Linked DNA regions of Catenulispora sp. EB89. The protein of the gene in region 2 interacts with the protein of the main gene of each other region in a pairwise test. Links are inferred from orthologs where the notes say so. Each region holds a gene or a part of one and is shown on either strand. Other genes may lie near its edges. The genes, in order: tsaE and rlmB.

The links.
Region 1: the proteins of rlmB (region 2) and tsaE interact in binary tests that used the Escherichia coli proteins (3 or more experiments, as listed by UniProt). The link is inferred for Catenulispora sp. EB89 from one-to-one orthologs.

What each region holds. Positions count from the first base shown.
Region 1 is NZ_JBGCCU010000030.1:42,182-48,376, reverse strand. What follows is about bases 1,710-4,687. They hold tsaE (tRNA (adenosine(37)-N6)-threonylcarbamoyltransferase complex ATPase subunit type 1 TsaE), read right to left. Parts: upstream 3,484-4,687; coding sequence 2,935-3,483; downstream 1,710-2,934. Other genes in these bases: ABH920_RS41920 (hypothetical protein), read right to left, coding at 3,512-4,687; ABH920_RS41930 (hypothetical protein), read left to right, coding at 2,187-2,828; tsaB (tRNA (adenosine(37)-N6)-threonylcarbamoyltransferase complex dimerization subunit type 1 TsaB), read right to left, coding at 1,710-2,152. In the rest of the region: tRNA (adenosine(37)-N6)-threonylcarbamoyltransferase complex transferase subunit TsaD, read right to left, coding at 1-1,003; rimI (ribosomal protein S18-alanine N-acetyltransferase), read right to left, coding at 1,009-1,479; more of tsaB, read right to left, coding at 1,496-1,709; more of ABH920_RS41920, read right to left, coding at 4,688-5,242; ABH920_RS41915 (lipopolysaccharide biosynthesis protein), read left to right, coding at 5,330-6,195. UniProt on the Escherichia coli protein: Required for the formation of a threonylcarbamoyl group on adenosine at position 37 (t(6)A37) in tRNAs that read codons beginning with adenine.
Region 2 is NZ_JBGCCU010000002.1:621,179-627,342, reverse strand. The notes cover bases 1,569-4,515. They hold rlmB (23S rRNA (guanosine(2251)-2'-O)-methyltransferase RlmB), read right to left. Parts: upstream 3,579-4,515; coding sequence 2,559-3,578; downstream 1,569-2,558. Other genes in these bases: cysS (cysteine--tRNA ligase), read right to left, coding at 3,690-4,515; speB (agmatinase), read right to left, coding at 1,569-2,508. Outside these bases: ABH920_RS06345 (carbon-nitrogen hydrolase family protein), read right to left, coding at 1-322; ABH920_RS06340 (PHP domain-containing protein), read right to left, coding at 641-1,483; more of speB, read right to left, coding at 1,513-1,568; more of cysS, read right to left, coding at 4,516-5,102; ABH920_RS06320 (multidrug effflux MFS transporter), read left to right, coding at 5,172-6,164. UniProt on the Escherichia coli protein: Specifically methylates the ribose of guanosine 2251 in 23S rRNA.

The DNA.
Region 1 (6,195 bases), on a different replicon or contig from region 2:
CGGCTGGGAAGTCGAGGGTGGAGGGGGTGCGGCCGCGGCGTACTAGTTCCGAGCCGAGGGCGGCGACCATGGCGCCGTTGTCTGTGCAGAGGCCGGGGCGGGGGACGCGGACTTGGATGCCGGCCTTGGCTGCGCGTTCCTCGGCCAGGATGCGGAGGCGGGAGTTGGCTGCTACGCCGCCGCCGATGAGGAGGTACTCTGCGCCGTTCTCTTTGCAGGCGAGGATGGCTTTGCGGGTGAGGACGTCCACGACGGCTTCCTGGAAGGAGGCGGCGACGTCGGCCAGGGGGACCTTCTCGCCGGCGCGTTCGCGGCGTTCGACCCAGCGCGCCACGGCTGTTTTGAGGCCGGAGAAGGAGAAGTCCAGGGGTGCGTCGCGGGGGCCGGTGAGGCCGCGGGGGAAGGCGATTGCTTCGGGGTCGCCTTCGCGGGCCGCCTTGTCGATCAGGGGGCCGCCGGGGAAGCCCAGGCCTAGGACGCGGGCCACCTTGTCGAAGGCCTCGCCGGCGGCGTCGTCGATGGTCTGGCCCAGGGGCCGGACGTCGCCGGTGACGTCGGGGACGAACAGCAGGGAGGAGTGGCCGCCGGAGACCAGCATGGCGACGCAGCCTTCGGGGAGTGGGCCGTGTTCGAGCTGGTCCACGCAGATGTGTGCGGCCAGGTGGTTGACGCCGTAGATCGGCTTGTTCAGGGCCAGGGCGTAGGCCTTCGCCGCGGCGGTGCCGACCAGGAGCGCTCCGGCCAGGCCGGGGCCGGCGGTGACGGCGATCGCGTCGATGTCGGACAGCGCCACGCCGGCGTCGCTCAGGGCCCGCTGCACCGTCGGGACCATCGCTTCCAGGTGCGCGCGGCTGGCGACCTCGGGGACGACGCCGCCGAAGCGCGCGTGCTCGTCCACGCTGGAGGCCACGGCGTCGGCCAGCAGGGTGTTGCCCCGCACGATGCCGACGCCGGTCTCGTCGCAGGAGGTCTCGAAGCCGAGGACCAGAGGTCCGTCGTTCAGTGCCGTCACGCCATTGCCTTCCTCATGATCAGCGCGTCGTGGTTGCCGGGCTGGTAGTAGCCGCGGCGGATGCCCGCCGGCTCGAAGCCGTGGCGGACGTAGAGGCGCTGCGCGGAGTCGTTGTCTGTCCGCACCTCCAGCCAGACCTCTACGCACTTCCTGCGGAGAGCCTCGTCCAGAAGCGCTTGGAGGAGGACCGCCCCGAGTCCCCGGCCCTGGTGCGCGCGGGCCACCGCGATGTTCTGGACCCAGCCCTCGAGCGTGCCGGGGGCGGCGCCGGGCTGGGCCATCAGGCCCGCGTATCCGGCGATCTCACCTTCCTGCTCGGCGATGACGTAGTAGCGCGAGTGCGGGACGTCGGCGAGCTCGGACCAGAACATCTCCACGGACCAGGGGTCCTCGGGGAACAGGTCCAGCTCTATCCGGCGCGCCGGCTCGATGTCCCACCAGCGGAACGGGCGCAACGTCGGGGCCATGACGGTCTCCACGCCGTCAGCTTGTGGAGACACGCTTGCGGGTGCCCGGCTCCACGGCGTCCGGGCGGCGCAGGTACAGCGGCTCCGGGAACAGGAGGGCGTCGGGGTCGCTCTGCAGACGCTTGATAGTGAGTTCCGCCAGAGCCGCAGCGGAGGGGTGGCGGGGCGCGATCGCCTTAGGGAACGCCTCCGGGTAGAGGAGCGCGCCCTCCCCCGCGATCTGAAGTCCGGCGAGGCGCTCGGCGATGAGAGCGGGGTGCGCCACGTCCGGTTCGGACGAGCGGGTGAGGTAGTCCGTGTACTGCGCCCAGTAGACCTCTTTGCGGCGCGCGTCCGTGGCGACTGCGAAGGGCTCTGCACTCTCGGTCTGATAAGCGACCACGTCGAGGGTGCACACGCCGTGCACCGGGATGCCGAGGGCGTCGCCCAGGGCGCGCGCCGTGACCAATCCCACGCGCAGTCCGGTGAAGGGGCCGGGCCCGACTCCGACGGCGACTCCTGTGAGCTCCTCCGGTTTACGTCCGGCGGCGGTCAGGACCGCGGTGATGCCGGGTGCGAGGAGTTCCCCGGTGCGCCGGGCGTCCACGGTGGTGGACTCGGCGAGGACGTGCGCGCCGTCGTGCAGGGCGACGGTGATGGCCGGGGTGGCGGTGTCGAACGCGAGCAGGAGCACCCGCACAGCCTATCTTTCTGGCACCATACGACCCATGACCAGCCAGCAGCAGAACGCCCCGCGCGCCAGCGCGCGGGCGCGGCGCAGCCGCGTCAACCCGATGGCATCGGTCGCCGTGATCACAGCCGCGGCCCTGGTCGGCGTGGGCGTGCTGGCCGTGCAGGCGAACGGTTCGGCCCCGGACAAGGCGCCGGCCGCGGTGGTCGCCGCCAAGCAGCCGGTGGTCTCCACGAACCAGTCCGGCCAGACGGTCGCGCCGGCTCCGGACCCGGCGCTGGCGCTGCCGGCGTCCAGCGGCAAGGGCAAGCGTGTGGTCTACAGCCTGTCCAAGTCGCGCATCTGGCTGGTCGGCGCCGACGAGAAGGTGCAGCTGAGCGCGCAGGCCGTCCCGGGCACGGTGACGCCGGACGCGGGCAACTACGAGGTCTCGAAGTGGTACGCCACGCACCAGGGCGCTGACGGCGCCGCCGTGCAGTACGAGGTGCTGTGGGGTTCGAAGAAGAGCGGGGAGAACGAGTTCGCCTTCGACGCGATCGCCTCGCTGCCGGGCGACCAGTTGCCGTCCAAGCCGGCCTCGGGGACGAAGACCGGCGGCGTGCGGCTGACGCAGAACGACGCGCAGGCGGTGTGGCAGTTCGCGACGGTGAAGGGGACTGCGGTCGTCGTGGTGCCGTAGGCGCCGGGCGAAGAGCCTGAGGCGCTGCATCGCACCTCACGGCACCGACCACAGCGACCACACCGCACGGCACTGCGCCACGCCGACCGCGCGGTCAGCCTGCCTGCTACTGCTCCCGGTCCTCAAGCCCGGCCAGGTCGGCGTCGGTCCACCGCTCGCCGATCCCGCGCAGCACCACCCAGCGCACGTCGGAGTCGCCGGGCTCGTCGAGCTCCTCGGCGAACTCCCGCGAGATGACGATGTCCAGCCGGTCGTCGGCCAGGACCTCGGCCTTCCCCTCGCCCCATTCGACGACCGTCACGGACTGCTCGACGTCGGCGTCCAGGTCCAGGTCGTCGAGCTCGTCCAGGGACCCCAGCCGGTAGGCGTCGACGTGGACCAGCGGGATCCCGCCCTCGGCGAGCGAGGGGTGCACGTGCGCGATGACGAACGTCGGCGAGGTGATCGGGCCGCGCACGCCGAGCCCGTCCCCGAGGCCCTGGGTGAAGGTCGTCTTGCCCGCGCCGAGGTCGCCGGTCAGCACCACGAGGTCGCCGCGGCGCAGCCGCGCGCCGAGGCGCCGGCCGAGGTCTTGCATGGCCCCTGCGGTCGCGACAGGGGTCTCCAGGACGGGCCCGGGCAGCCCGGGGCCGGTTTGGTCAGGGATCACCGACATGGGTCCACCGTACCGGGCCCCGGGGAGGTCACGGAGCGTAGACGATCGCCGTCACCAAGCCCGGGTCGGTGGCGGACCAGATCGGGTAGAGCGTGGTCGCCGTGCCCTGGTGCCGGACCCCTGCGCTGTCCTCGACGGAGAAGTCCACGTCTTCTCCGAAGGTCGTGGTCTGGCGCGAGTCGATCTCCAGGGTGCTCGGCTGCGCGGTCCCCTGGAAGGTGATCGTCTGCGAGAAGGCGGTCTGTTCCGGTCCGCTCATGGCGTTGACGCGGGTGATGGTGGTTCCGTCCTTCGCGCGGCGCGCGTAGTTCGGATCTCCGGGACCGGATACGCGGTACTTCAGGTCGTGGACCCAGTCGAAGGCACCTTCGAGCGTGGTGTCCTTCTTGCTCAGGATGGCGAGCGCCTGCGTGAGCGCGGCTTTAAGCGTTACCTCCGCACCGGGCTCGGCCAGGGGCCGTACTGCGTACTTCTGGCTGCCCTGCGCAGCGGGGAAGGAGGGCGACGCAGGGGTTGGGATCGTGGAGCGGGATCCGCCGACCGCGGTGACGCCGATGCAGAGGCCGAGCAGCACTGCGCACCCGACCAGTTGGGGAATCCATAGCGAGCGCCGCAGGTCGGGTTCTACTTCGGGTTCCCGTACGGAGGGGAATGGCGAGCCCATTTGGCCGAGTGCCCAGGCGGCGAATCCGCCGGCGGCGACTGCGGCGGCGGGGAACATGATGATCTCGTAGCGCATGCCCGCGCTGTATCCGACTCCTGCGGTGAGGACGTATGTGGCGGCCAGCGCTCCCCAGAAGGTGGCTGCGAGGTCTTTGGTGAAGCGGACCAGGGCCATGAGAAGGGCTGTGCCGAGCAGCACATAGAGGAGCCGGTCTTCGTTCCACATATAGCTCAGGTCGCCTGTGGTGACCGTACGTACGTTCCTCAGGAGTTGGCTGACGACGCCGCCGAAGGTGGACTGATCGCGCGTCACGATGCCCTGGGTGTCGACGTGGGCGACCATTCCCAGGGTCAGCTGCATTCCCCCGGTGACGACGACCGTGACGGCCATCGCCCCAAGCCAGGGGTTGCGCCAGGTCCGTTCCCGCACCAGTGCCCAGGCCCAGCCCGCGACGCCCATCGCGGGCGCCAGTACGCCGACCTGCCGGGTCAGGGCCAGGGCGACGCAGGCCGCGCCGAGCCAGACCAGGTTCGCGCGGCTCACGCGGCGTTCGATGGGCAGGTTGGCGACGAGCACTGCGGACAGCGCTAAGGCGAGTGCGTCGGTGGTGGCCCAGACGAGGCCGGTCACGGTCGTGCTCAGGCCGAACGCCCCGGCGATGAGCGCTGCTACCGCGGGGCCGTAGAGGCGTTGCAGAACCCGCGCAGTAATCCAGCAGAACGCGAGGACTGATGCGCAGGGGACGTACATGGTGCCGTTCTTCAGGCCGGTCAGCCAGACGAATGGGATGGACAGGAACGGATACAGCGCGCGCGTCTTGACCATCTGCCAGGTGGGTTCGTTCCCGGCGAAGTACCAGGGCGCGAGGCGCCAGCTGGCGACGGCCCGGGCGCGAGCGATGGCGTCGCTGATCGGGTGGCCCATGTCGCGGGCGGTCATGGTCAGGTAGTAGCGGCTGTCGGGAGGGTGCAGCCACAGCCCGCGGGTGGCCAGGGTGTAGGCGATCGTCAGTGCGAGCGGGGCCAGGACGATGACGAGCGCGCCGAGGCGGACCCCCAGCACATCGTGACGCCAGAGGCCGGCGGCTCGTCGCATGAGGGGCATATACCGCTTTTGAGACTGATTACCCGCGTTCCGCCCAGGGCATGATCGGCGCCGAGGACTCCCGCACCGGAGGTGAGCATGAGGGCCTCCGTCGGGATGGCGGCGGGGCTGCTCCTGGTGGGCTTGTCAGGGTATGTGTTCCTGGCGGTCACCGGGCACTCCTCCACGCCCTCGGACGCCGCCGCGCTGTCTTCGCTGTACTTCCTGGCGGGGCTGGTGACGCTCGGCGTGTTCGTCGGTTTGGAGCAGGAGACCAGTCGGGCCACGAGCCGGGCGGTGGCCGAGGGGCGGGCTCTGGCGCCGGTGGCGCATAGGGCTCGGCGGCATGCCGCGTTCTTGCTCGGGATCACTGTCGTCGTCCTGGCGGCGCTCTCGCCGGTGTTGGTGTCGGGCCCGCTGCGGGGGCAGTGGGACCTGTTCGGGGCGCTGGTTCTGGCCGCTGGGGTGGGGGCGGTCTGTTATTGGGTGCGCGGGATTCTCGGCGGGCGGCAGGAGTTCCACGGGTACGCCGCGACGCTGGCCACGGAGGGGTTGGGCCGACTGATCCCGTGCGTAGCGGTGTTCGTGGCTACTGGCCGGGGCGGGGCGGCCTGGGGCTATGCGCTGGCGTTCGCTGCGGCGCAGGGGTTGGCGACGCTGGCGGGGCTGTGGTGGCTGCGGGAGGGGTTCGAGGACGCGGGGCGGGACTGTCTGGATGTCGAGGTCTCGGCGTTCGAGACCGGGGAGCGGTCGGCGGCCGGAGGGCTGGCGTTGTTGGTCGCCGGCAGTTTGCTGACGCAGTTGGTGGCGAACCTGCCGCCGCTGGTCGCCAGTACGCGGCTCACGCACTCTGATGCGGTGGCGGCGGCGTTCGGGCAGGCGTTCGTCCTGGTGCGGATTCCGCTGCTGCTGATCTCGCCGATCCAGGCGATGCTGCTTCCTGATCTCACCCGTTCGGCCGCGCG
Region 2 (6,164 bases):
CGGCGTTGTACACGACGCCGTCGCCGTCGCGCTCGGGGTAGCCGTACAGGATCGCGATCCCGTGCCGGGCCGCGATCGCGGACACCTCCTGCTGCGAGGGCCCGTGGCGCTCCTCGGCCAGTCCGGCGATCACCTCGGCGCCCAGGTTGTAGCCGGTGAGGTACATCTCCGGGGTGATGAGCAGGCGCGCGCCGCTCTCCGCGGCCCCGGCGGCGGCGTCGGCCAGCGCGGCCAGGTTGGCGCGGCGGTCGGCGGCGGGGTCCGGGGCGCCGTTCGGGTGGTCGGTTGCCGGTGCTTGGAGGCAGGCCAGGCGGAGGGTCATGGTCTCCAGCCTAGGTGCGGGGCGGCGGTTCGCATCTCGCCGTGGTGGACAGGGTGGCGGGGTCGGTTCGACATCGGGTCGGGCGGCATTCTGTTATGAGGGATTCACCCCTTTTGCCAGTGTGATCGCCTGCACTGACAGACAACCAGCCGCTTGCTGCCTGGGCAGCGCGTTCACGCTACGCGGCGGCATCGACCTGAGTTGGCTGGTCCGGCGTCCGGGGCCAGTCCCGCGCCTGGCGTCGCGTCAGTCCCGCACCCAGGGCCAGTCCCGCGCCTGGGGCCAGTCCCGCACCCAGGGCCAGTCCCGCGCCTGGCGTCAGTCCCGCACCCAGAAATCGAACAGGTCGGCGCCCGGTCTGAACCCGGCGGCCCGCGCCACCGCCACGGCCTCCCTGAAGCCGTTGCCGACCGCGTCGGGCCGGTGCGCGTCGGACGCGAACGACACGCCCTTCCCGCCCTCCTGGCGCCACCACGCGACCACCCGCGGATCCAGCGGGATCCGGGTGTTGAACTCCATGACCTTGTCGGCGCGCGCCAGCGTCCGCAGCACCAGGCGGATCTCGTCCTCGAACCGGGTGAGGTCGAAGGGCTCGTCGGCGGGCCAGTACCGGACCGGGTAGTCGATGTGGGTGAGCACTTCGAACCCGTCGTACTCCTCGATCAGCCGCACCGCCTCGGCGAGGTAGCGGCTGTACTCCGTGGCCGCGTCGCCGCGCTTGATGCTCGCGGAGATGTCGGCGTAGGGCTCGTCGCGCCGCGACGCGGTGTGCAGTGAGGCCAGGATCCGCTGGAACCCGCCGCGCTTCAGCAGATCCGCGGTCTGGTCCGGGAACCAGTGCGCCTCACTGAGCTCCACGCCGGACAGGATGCGCAGCTCCGGGAAGCGGTCGCGGCAGCGCTCCAGCGTCTCCAGGTAGCCGGTCAGGTCGACGGCCGGGGGAGTCAGGATGTTGCGATCGTCCACGACCTCGACGTAGCGCTGCCACTCGGCCGGGAACCAGTCCTCGGCGGTCAGTTCCGAGATGCTGAAATCCGCGTGCTCGGTGAAGGCGATCGAGGGCAGCCCGAGCTCGACGGCGCGCTCGCAGGTCCGCTCCATGGAGCCGGCGAGCGCGTCCCACGAGTACTCGCTGTGGACGTGGTTGTCGGGTGGCAGCACCGGAAGTCCCCCTTTTCAGGGACGGCGCCTCACCGTCCCTGCATCGCCAGCAATGTCACAAGATCGTAGGCCACGTGCGCGGCGGCGACCGAAGTGATCTCGGCGTGGTCGTAGGGCGGGGCCACCTCGACCACGTCGGCGCCGATCAGGTTCAGGCCGTCCAGGCCGCGCAGGATCTCCAGCAGCTCGCGGCTGGTCATGCCGCCGGCCTCGGGGGTGCCGGTGCCGGGGGCGTGCGCGGGGTCCAGGACGTCGATGTCGATGGAGACGTACAGCGGCCGGGTGCCGATCCGCTCGCGCAGCGCCTGCACCACGGCGTCCACGCCCTGGCGCATCACGTCCGCCGAGGTCACGATGCCGAAGCCCATGCGCTTGTCGTCGCTGAGGTCCTGCTTGCTGTACAGCGGGCCGCGGGTGCCGACGTGCGCCACCGCCGAGGAGTCGAGGATGCCCTCCTCGAAGGCGCGGCGGAACGGCGTGCCGTGCGTGTACGGCGCGCCGAAGTACGTGTCCCAGGTGTCCAGGTGCGCGTCGAAGTGCAGCAGCGCCACCGGGCCGTGCCGGCGGGCCATGGTGCGCAGCAGCGGCAGCGCGATGGTGTGGTCGCCGCCGATCGTCACCAGCTTGGAGCCGGCGCCGACCAGCTCCCCGGAGTGCGCCTCGATCTGCTCCAGCGCCTCGTCCAGCAGGAAGGGGTTGATGGCGATGTCGCCGGCGTCGGCGACCTGCACCGCCTGGAACGGCGAGAAGTCCAGGCCCGGGTGGTACGGCCGCAGCAGCCGGGAGGCCTCGCGCACCGCCGCCGGGGCGAAGCGGGCCCCGGGGCGGTAGGAGACGCCGGAGTCGAAGGGGGCGCCCAGGACCGCCACGTCCGCCTTCTCGCCCGCCGGGAGCTGGTCCAGGCGCGGCAGCCGCGCGAACGTCGCGAAGCCCGCGTAGCGCGGGGTCTTCGAGGAGTCGACCGGGCCTATCGGGGCCGGACGTCCGGTGCTGCCGCCTTCGGTGTTCGCCTCAGTGCTCGCCATTGAGCTGTCTCTCCTAGCTAGGTGGTGCTGTGGTGCTGTGAAACTGTGGATCAGCCGCGGGCCTCGGCGCGCCGCCGGTTGACTTCGTACAACGCGATCCCGGCCGCGACGCCGGCGTTCAGCGACTCGGACGAGGACGCGATCGGGATCGAGACCGTGACGTCGCAGAGCTCGGACACCAGCCGCGACATGCCCTTGCCCTCGGACCCGACGACCAGGCACAGCGGCTCGGTGGCGATCTCCAGCTCGTGCAGCGGCACGGCGCCGTCGGCGGCCAGCCCGGCGACCATCACGCCCTGCTTCTTGTACGCCTCCAGCGCGCGCGTCAGGTTCCCGGCGCGCGCCACCGGCAGCCGGGCCCCGGCGCCGGCCGCGGCCTTGAACGCGCCGGCCGTCATGCCCGCCGCGCGCCGCTCCGGCACGATCACGCCGTGCCCGCCGAAGGCCGCCACGGAGCGCATCACGGCGCCGAGGTTGCGCGGGTCCGTGACGCCGTCCAGCGCCGCGAACAGCGGGGTGTCGCCGGCCGCGAACACCTCCTCCAGCAGGTCGTCCGGGTGCGCGTACTCGTAGGGCGGCATCACCAGCATCACGCCCTGGTGCAGGGTCCCGTTGGTCATCCGGTCCAGCTCGTGGCGCGGGGCCTCCAGCAGCGGGACGCCCTGCTCCATGGCGAGCTTCATGCTCTCGCGGACCCGGTCGTCGCTGTCGATGTACTGCGCGACGTACAGGGCCTTGGCCGGCACCTGCGCGCGCAGCGCCTCGACCACCGAGTTGCGGCCGGCGACCTGCTCGGCCTCGCCCTTGCCGGGGGTGCGCCGGACCGGCCGGGCCGTGCTGCGCGTGCCGGCCGCCGAGCGGCCGGTGTTCGGGGCGGCGGCGCGCTTGGCCGCCGACTTCGCCCGGCGGGCCGCCGGATGCCCGGTGCGCTCCTCGGCCTTCGGCGTCGGGCCGCGGCCCTCCAGACCCTGGCGGCGCTGGCCGCCGGAGCCCTTCTGCGCGCCCTTTCGGGAGCTCGACGCGCCCGGCTTGTTCGCCCGGCCGCCGGTGCCGCCGCCTTTGCTCGCCATGATGTCCTTACTTTCTTCAAGTTCCAGCACTTCAGGCCGTGCCCCCGCTCCACGCTACCGTCAGCGTGGCGGGGGCACGGTGGGAGTCGGCCGCCTAGGCGACTGGCCCTCTTATTGGTTGACGGTCCAGCGCGGACCGCTCGGAGTGTCCTCGACGTTGACGCCGGCCCGGGCCAGCTGGTCGCGGATGGCGTCGGAGGCGGCGTAGTCCTTGCGCTCGCGCGCCGCCTGCCGCTGCTCCAGGGCCACCTTGACCAGGGTGTCGACGACCGGCCGCAGATCGCTGCCGGACCCGGCGGTGCCGGCCGCGCCGCTCCACGGCTCGGCCAGCGGGTTCAGGCCGAGGATGTCCAGCATCTTCAGCACCGAGGCGAGGTGCGAGGCCACGCCTTCCTTGTCACCGTTGGCCAGGGCGGTGTTGCCCTCGCGGACGGTGTTGTACAGCACGGCCACCGCGCCCGGGACGCCGAAGTCGTCGTCCATCGACTCCGCGAAGGCCGCGGGCACGTCCGCCGCGGACTCGGTCGGGCCGACCGTCTCCAGCGCCCGGGTGACGAAGCCCTCGATCCGCGAGTACGCGGCGTCGGCCTCGCGCAGCGAGTCCTCGGTGTACTCGATCATCGAGCGGTAGTGCGGGGTGCCGAGGTAGTAGCGCAGGACCACCGGCCGGTACTGCTTGGCCAGTTCGGTGACCAGCACCGAGTTGCCCAGCGACTTGGACATCTTCTCGTTCTTGAGGGTGACCCAGCCGTTGTGCATCCAGTAGTTGGTGAACTTGTCGCCGAAGGCGTGCGACTGCGCCTGCTCGTTCTCGTGGTGCGGGAAGATCAGGTCGACGCCGCCGCCGTGGATGTCGAAGTTCGGGCCCAGGTAGCGGTGCGCCATCGCGGAGCACTCCAGGTGCCAGCCGGGGCGGCCGGGGCCCCACGGCGTGTCCCAGAAGGGCTCGCCGGGCTTGGAGGCCTTCCACAGCGTGAAGTCGTGCGGGTCTTCCTTGTGCGTGGTCGGCGCCACGTCGTCGACCGGCTGCTCCTCCAGGTCGTCGACACTGAAGTGGGCCAGCGCGCCGTATTCGGGGAAGGAGCGCACCCGGAAGTAGACGTCGCCGCCGGCGGCGTAGGCGTGGCCGTCGTCGATGAGCTTCTGCATCATCGCGACCATCTCGGGGATGTGGCCGGTGGCACGCGGCTCGACGGACGGGTCCTCGCAGCCCAGCAGCCGGTAGGCGAGCTGGAAGGCGTACTCGTTGGCCTGCGCCACGCGCCAGGTCTCCACGCCCTGCTCGGCCGCCTTGCGGATGATCTTGTCGTCGATGTCGGTGACGTTGCGCACGAAGGTGACGGCGTAGCCGCGGTGCTCCAGCCAGCGGCGGGCGATGTCGAACGAGACTCCGGACCGGATGTGACCGATGTGCGGCGGGGCCTGGACGGTCGCGCCACAGAGGTAGATCGAGACCTTGCCTGGTGTGACGGGTACGAACTCGCGCGTCGCTCGCGCGGCGGTGTCATACAGGCGGAGAGTCATTCCCCAAGGATACCGGCGGGTGGATGGCGAAAACGTCTTCTTTCGGGTTGTGGTTCCATGGGGCGGTGAGTGGGAGATGAGCGGGTGGTGAGGCGTTCTGGGCGGGCCCCGGTGAAGCTGCTCCTGATACTGGGAGCGCTTTCCATGTTCGGGCCTTTGTCGCTCGACATGTACCTGCCGGCACTGCCGGACCTGGCGCACTCGTTCCACACGGCCGAGTCGAACGTCCAGCTGACGCTGACGGCGTGCATGATCGGCCTGGCCTTCGGCCAACTGGTGGCCGGCCCGATGTCGGACGCGTGGGGGCGCAAGAAGCCGCTCGCGATCGGGCTGATCGCCTACGTGGCCACATCGCTGTTCTGCGCGTTCGCCCCCGACGTCTACTCGCTCACCGCGGCGCGCCTCCTCCAGGGCTTCGCCGGCGCGGCCGGCCTGGTGATCTCGCGGGCCATGGTGCGCGACCTGTACGAGGGCGACGCCCTCACGAAGTTCTTCTCGACACTGATCCTGGTGAACGGCCTCGGCCCGATCCTGGCTCCGGTCCTCGGCGGCCAGCTGATCCGCTTCATGAGCTGGCGCGGCGTATTCGTGGTGCTGACGCTGATCGGCGTAGCGCTGTTCGCCGCCGCGACGCTCGGACTCAAGGAGACGCTCCCGAAAGATTCACGCGGAGCGTCCGGCGGCGGCCTACCCGCGACCCTGCGCACGTTCCGGGTCCTGCTCCGCGACCGCGCGTTCACGGGCTACATCCTGACGGGCGGCTTCGCCCTGGCGGCGATGTTCGCTTACATCTCAGGCTCACCCTTCGTCCTGGAGAACATCCACGGCCTGTCGAAGCAGGAGTTCAGCTTCGCCTTCGGAGCCAACGCCCTCGGCATCATGATCGGCGGCCGGACCAGCGGCCGCCTGGTGGGACGTGTCGCGCCATCGCGCCTGCTGGGCGCGGGCCTGGTGATGTCCTTCGGCGGCAGCACGATCCTGCTGGCGGCGACGGCGGCCTTCGGCGGCAACCTCGCGGGGACACTGGTGGGACTGTTCCTGATGGTCTCATCGGTCGGCGTG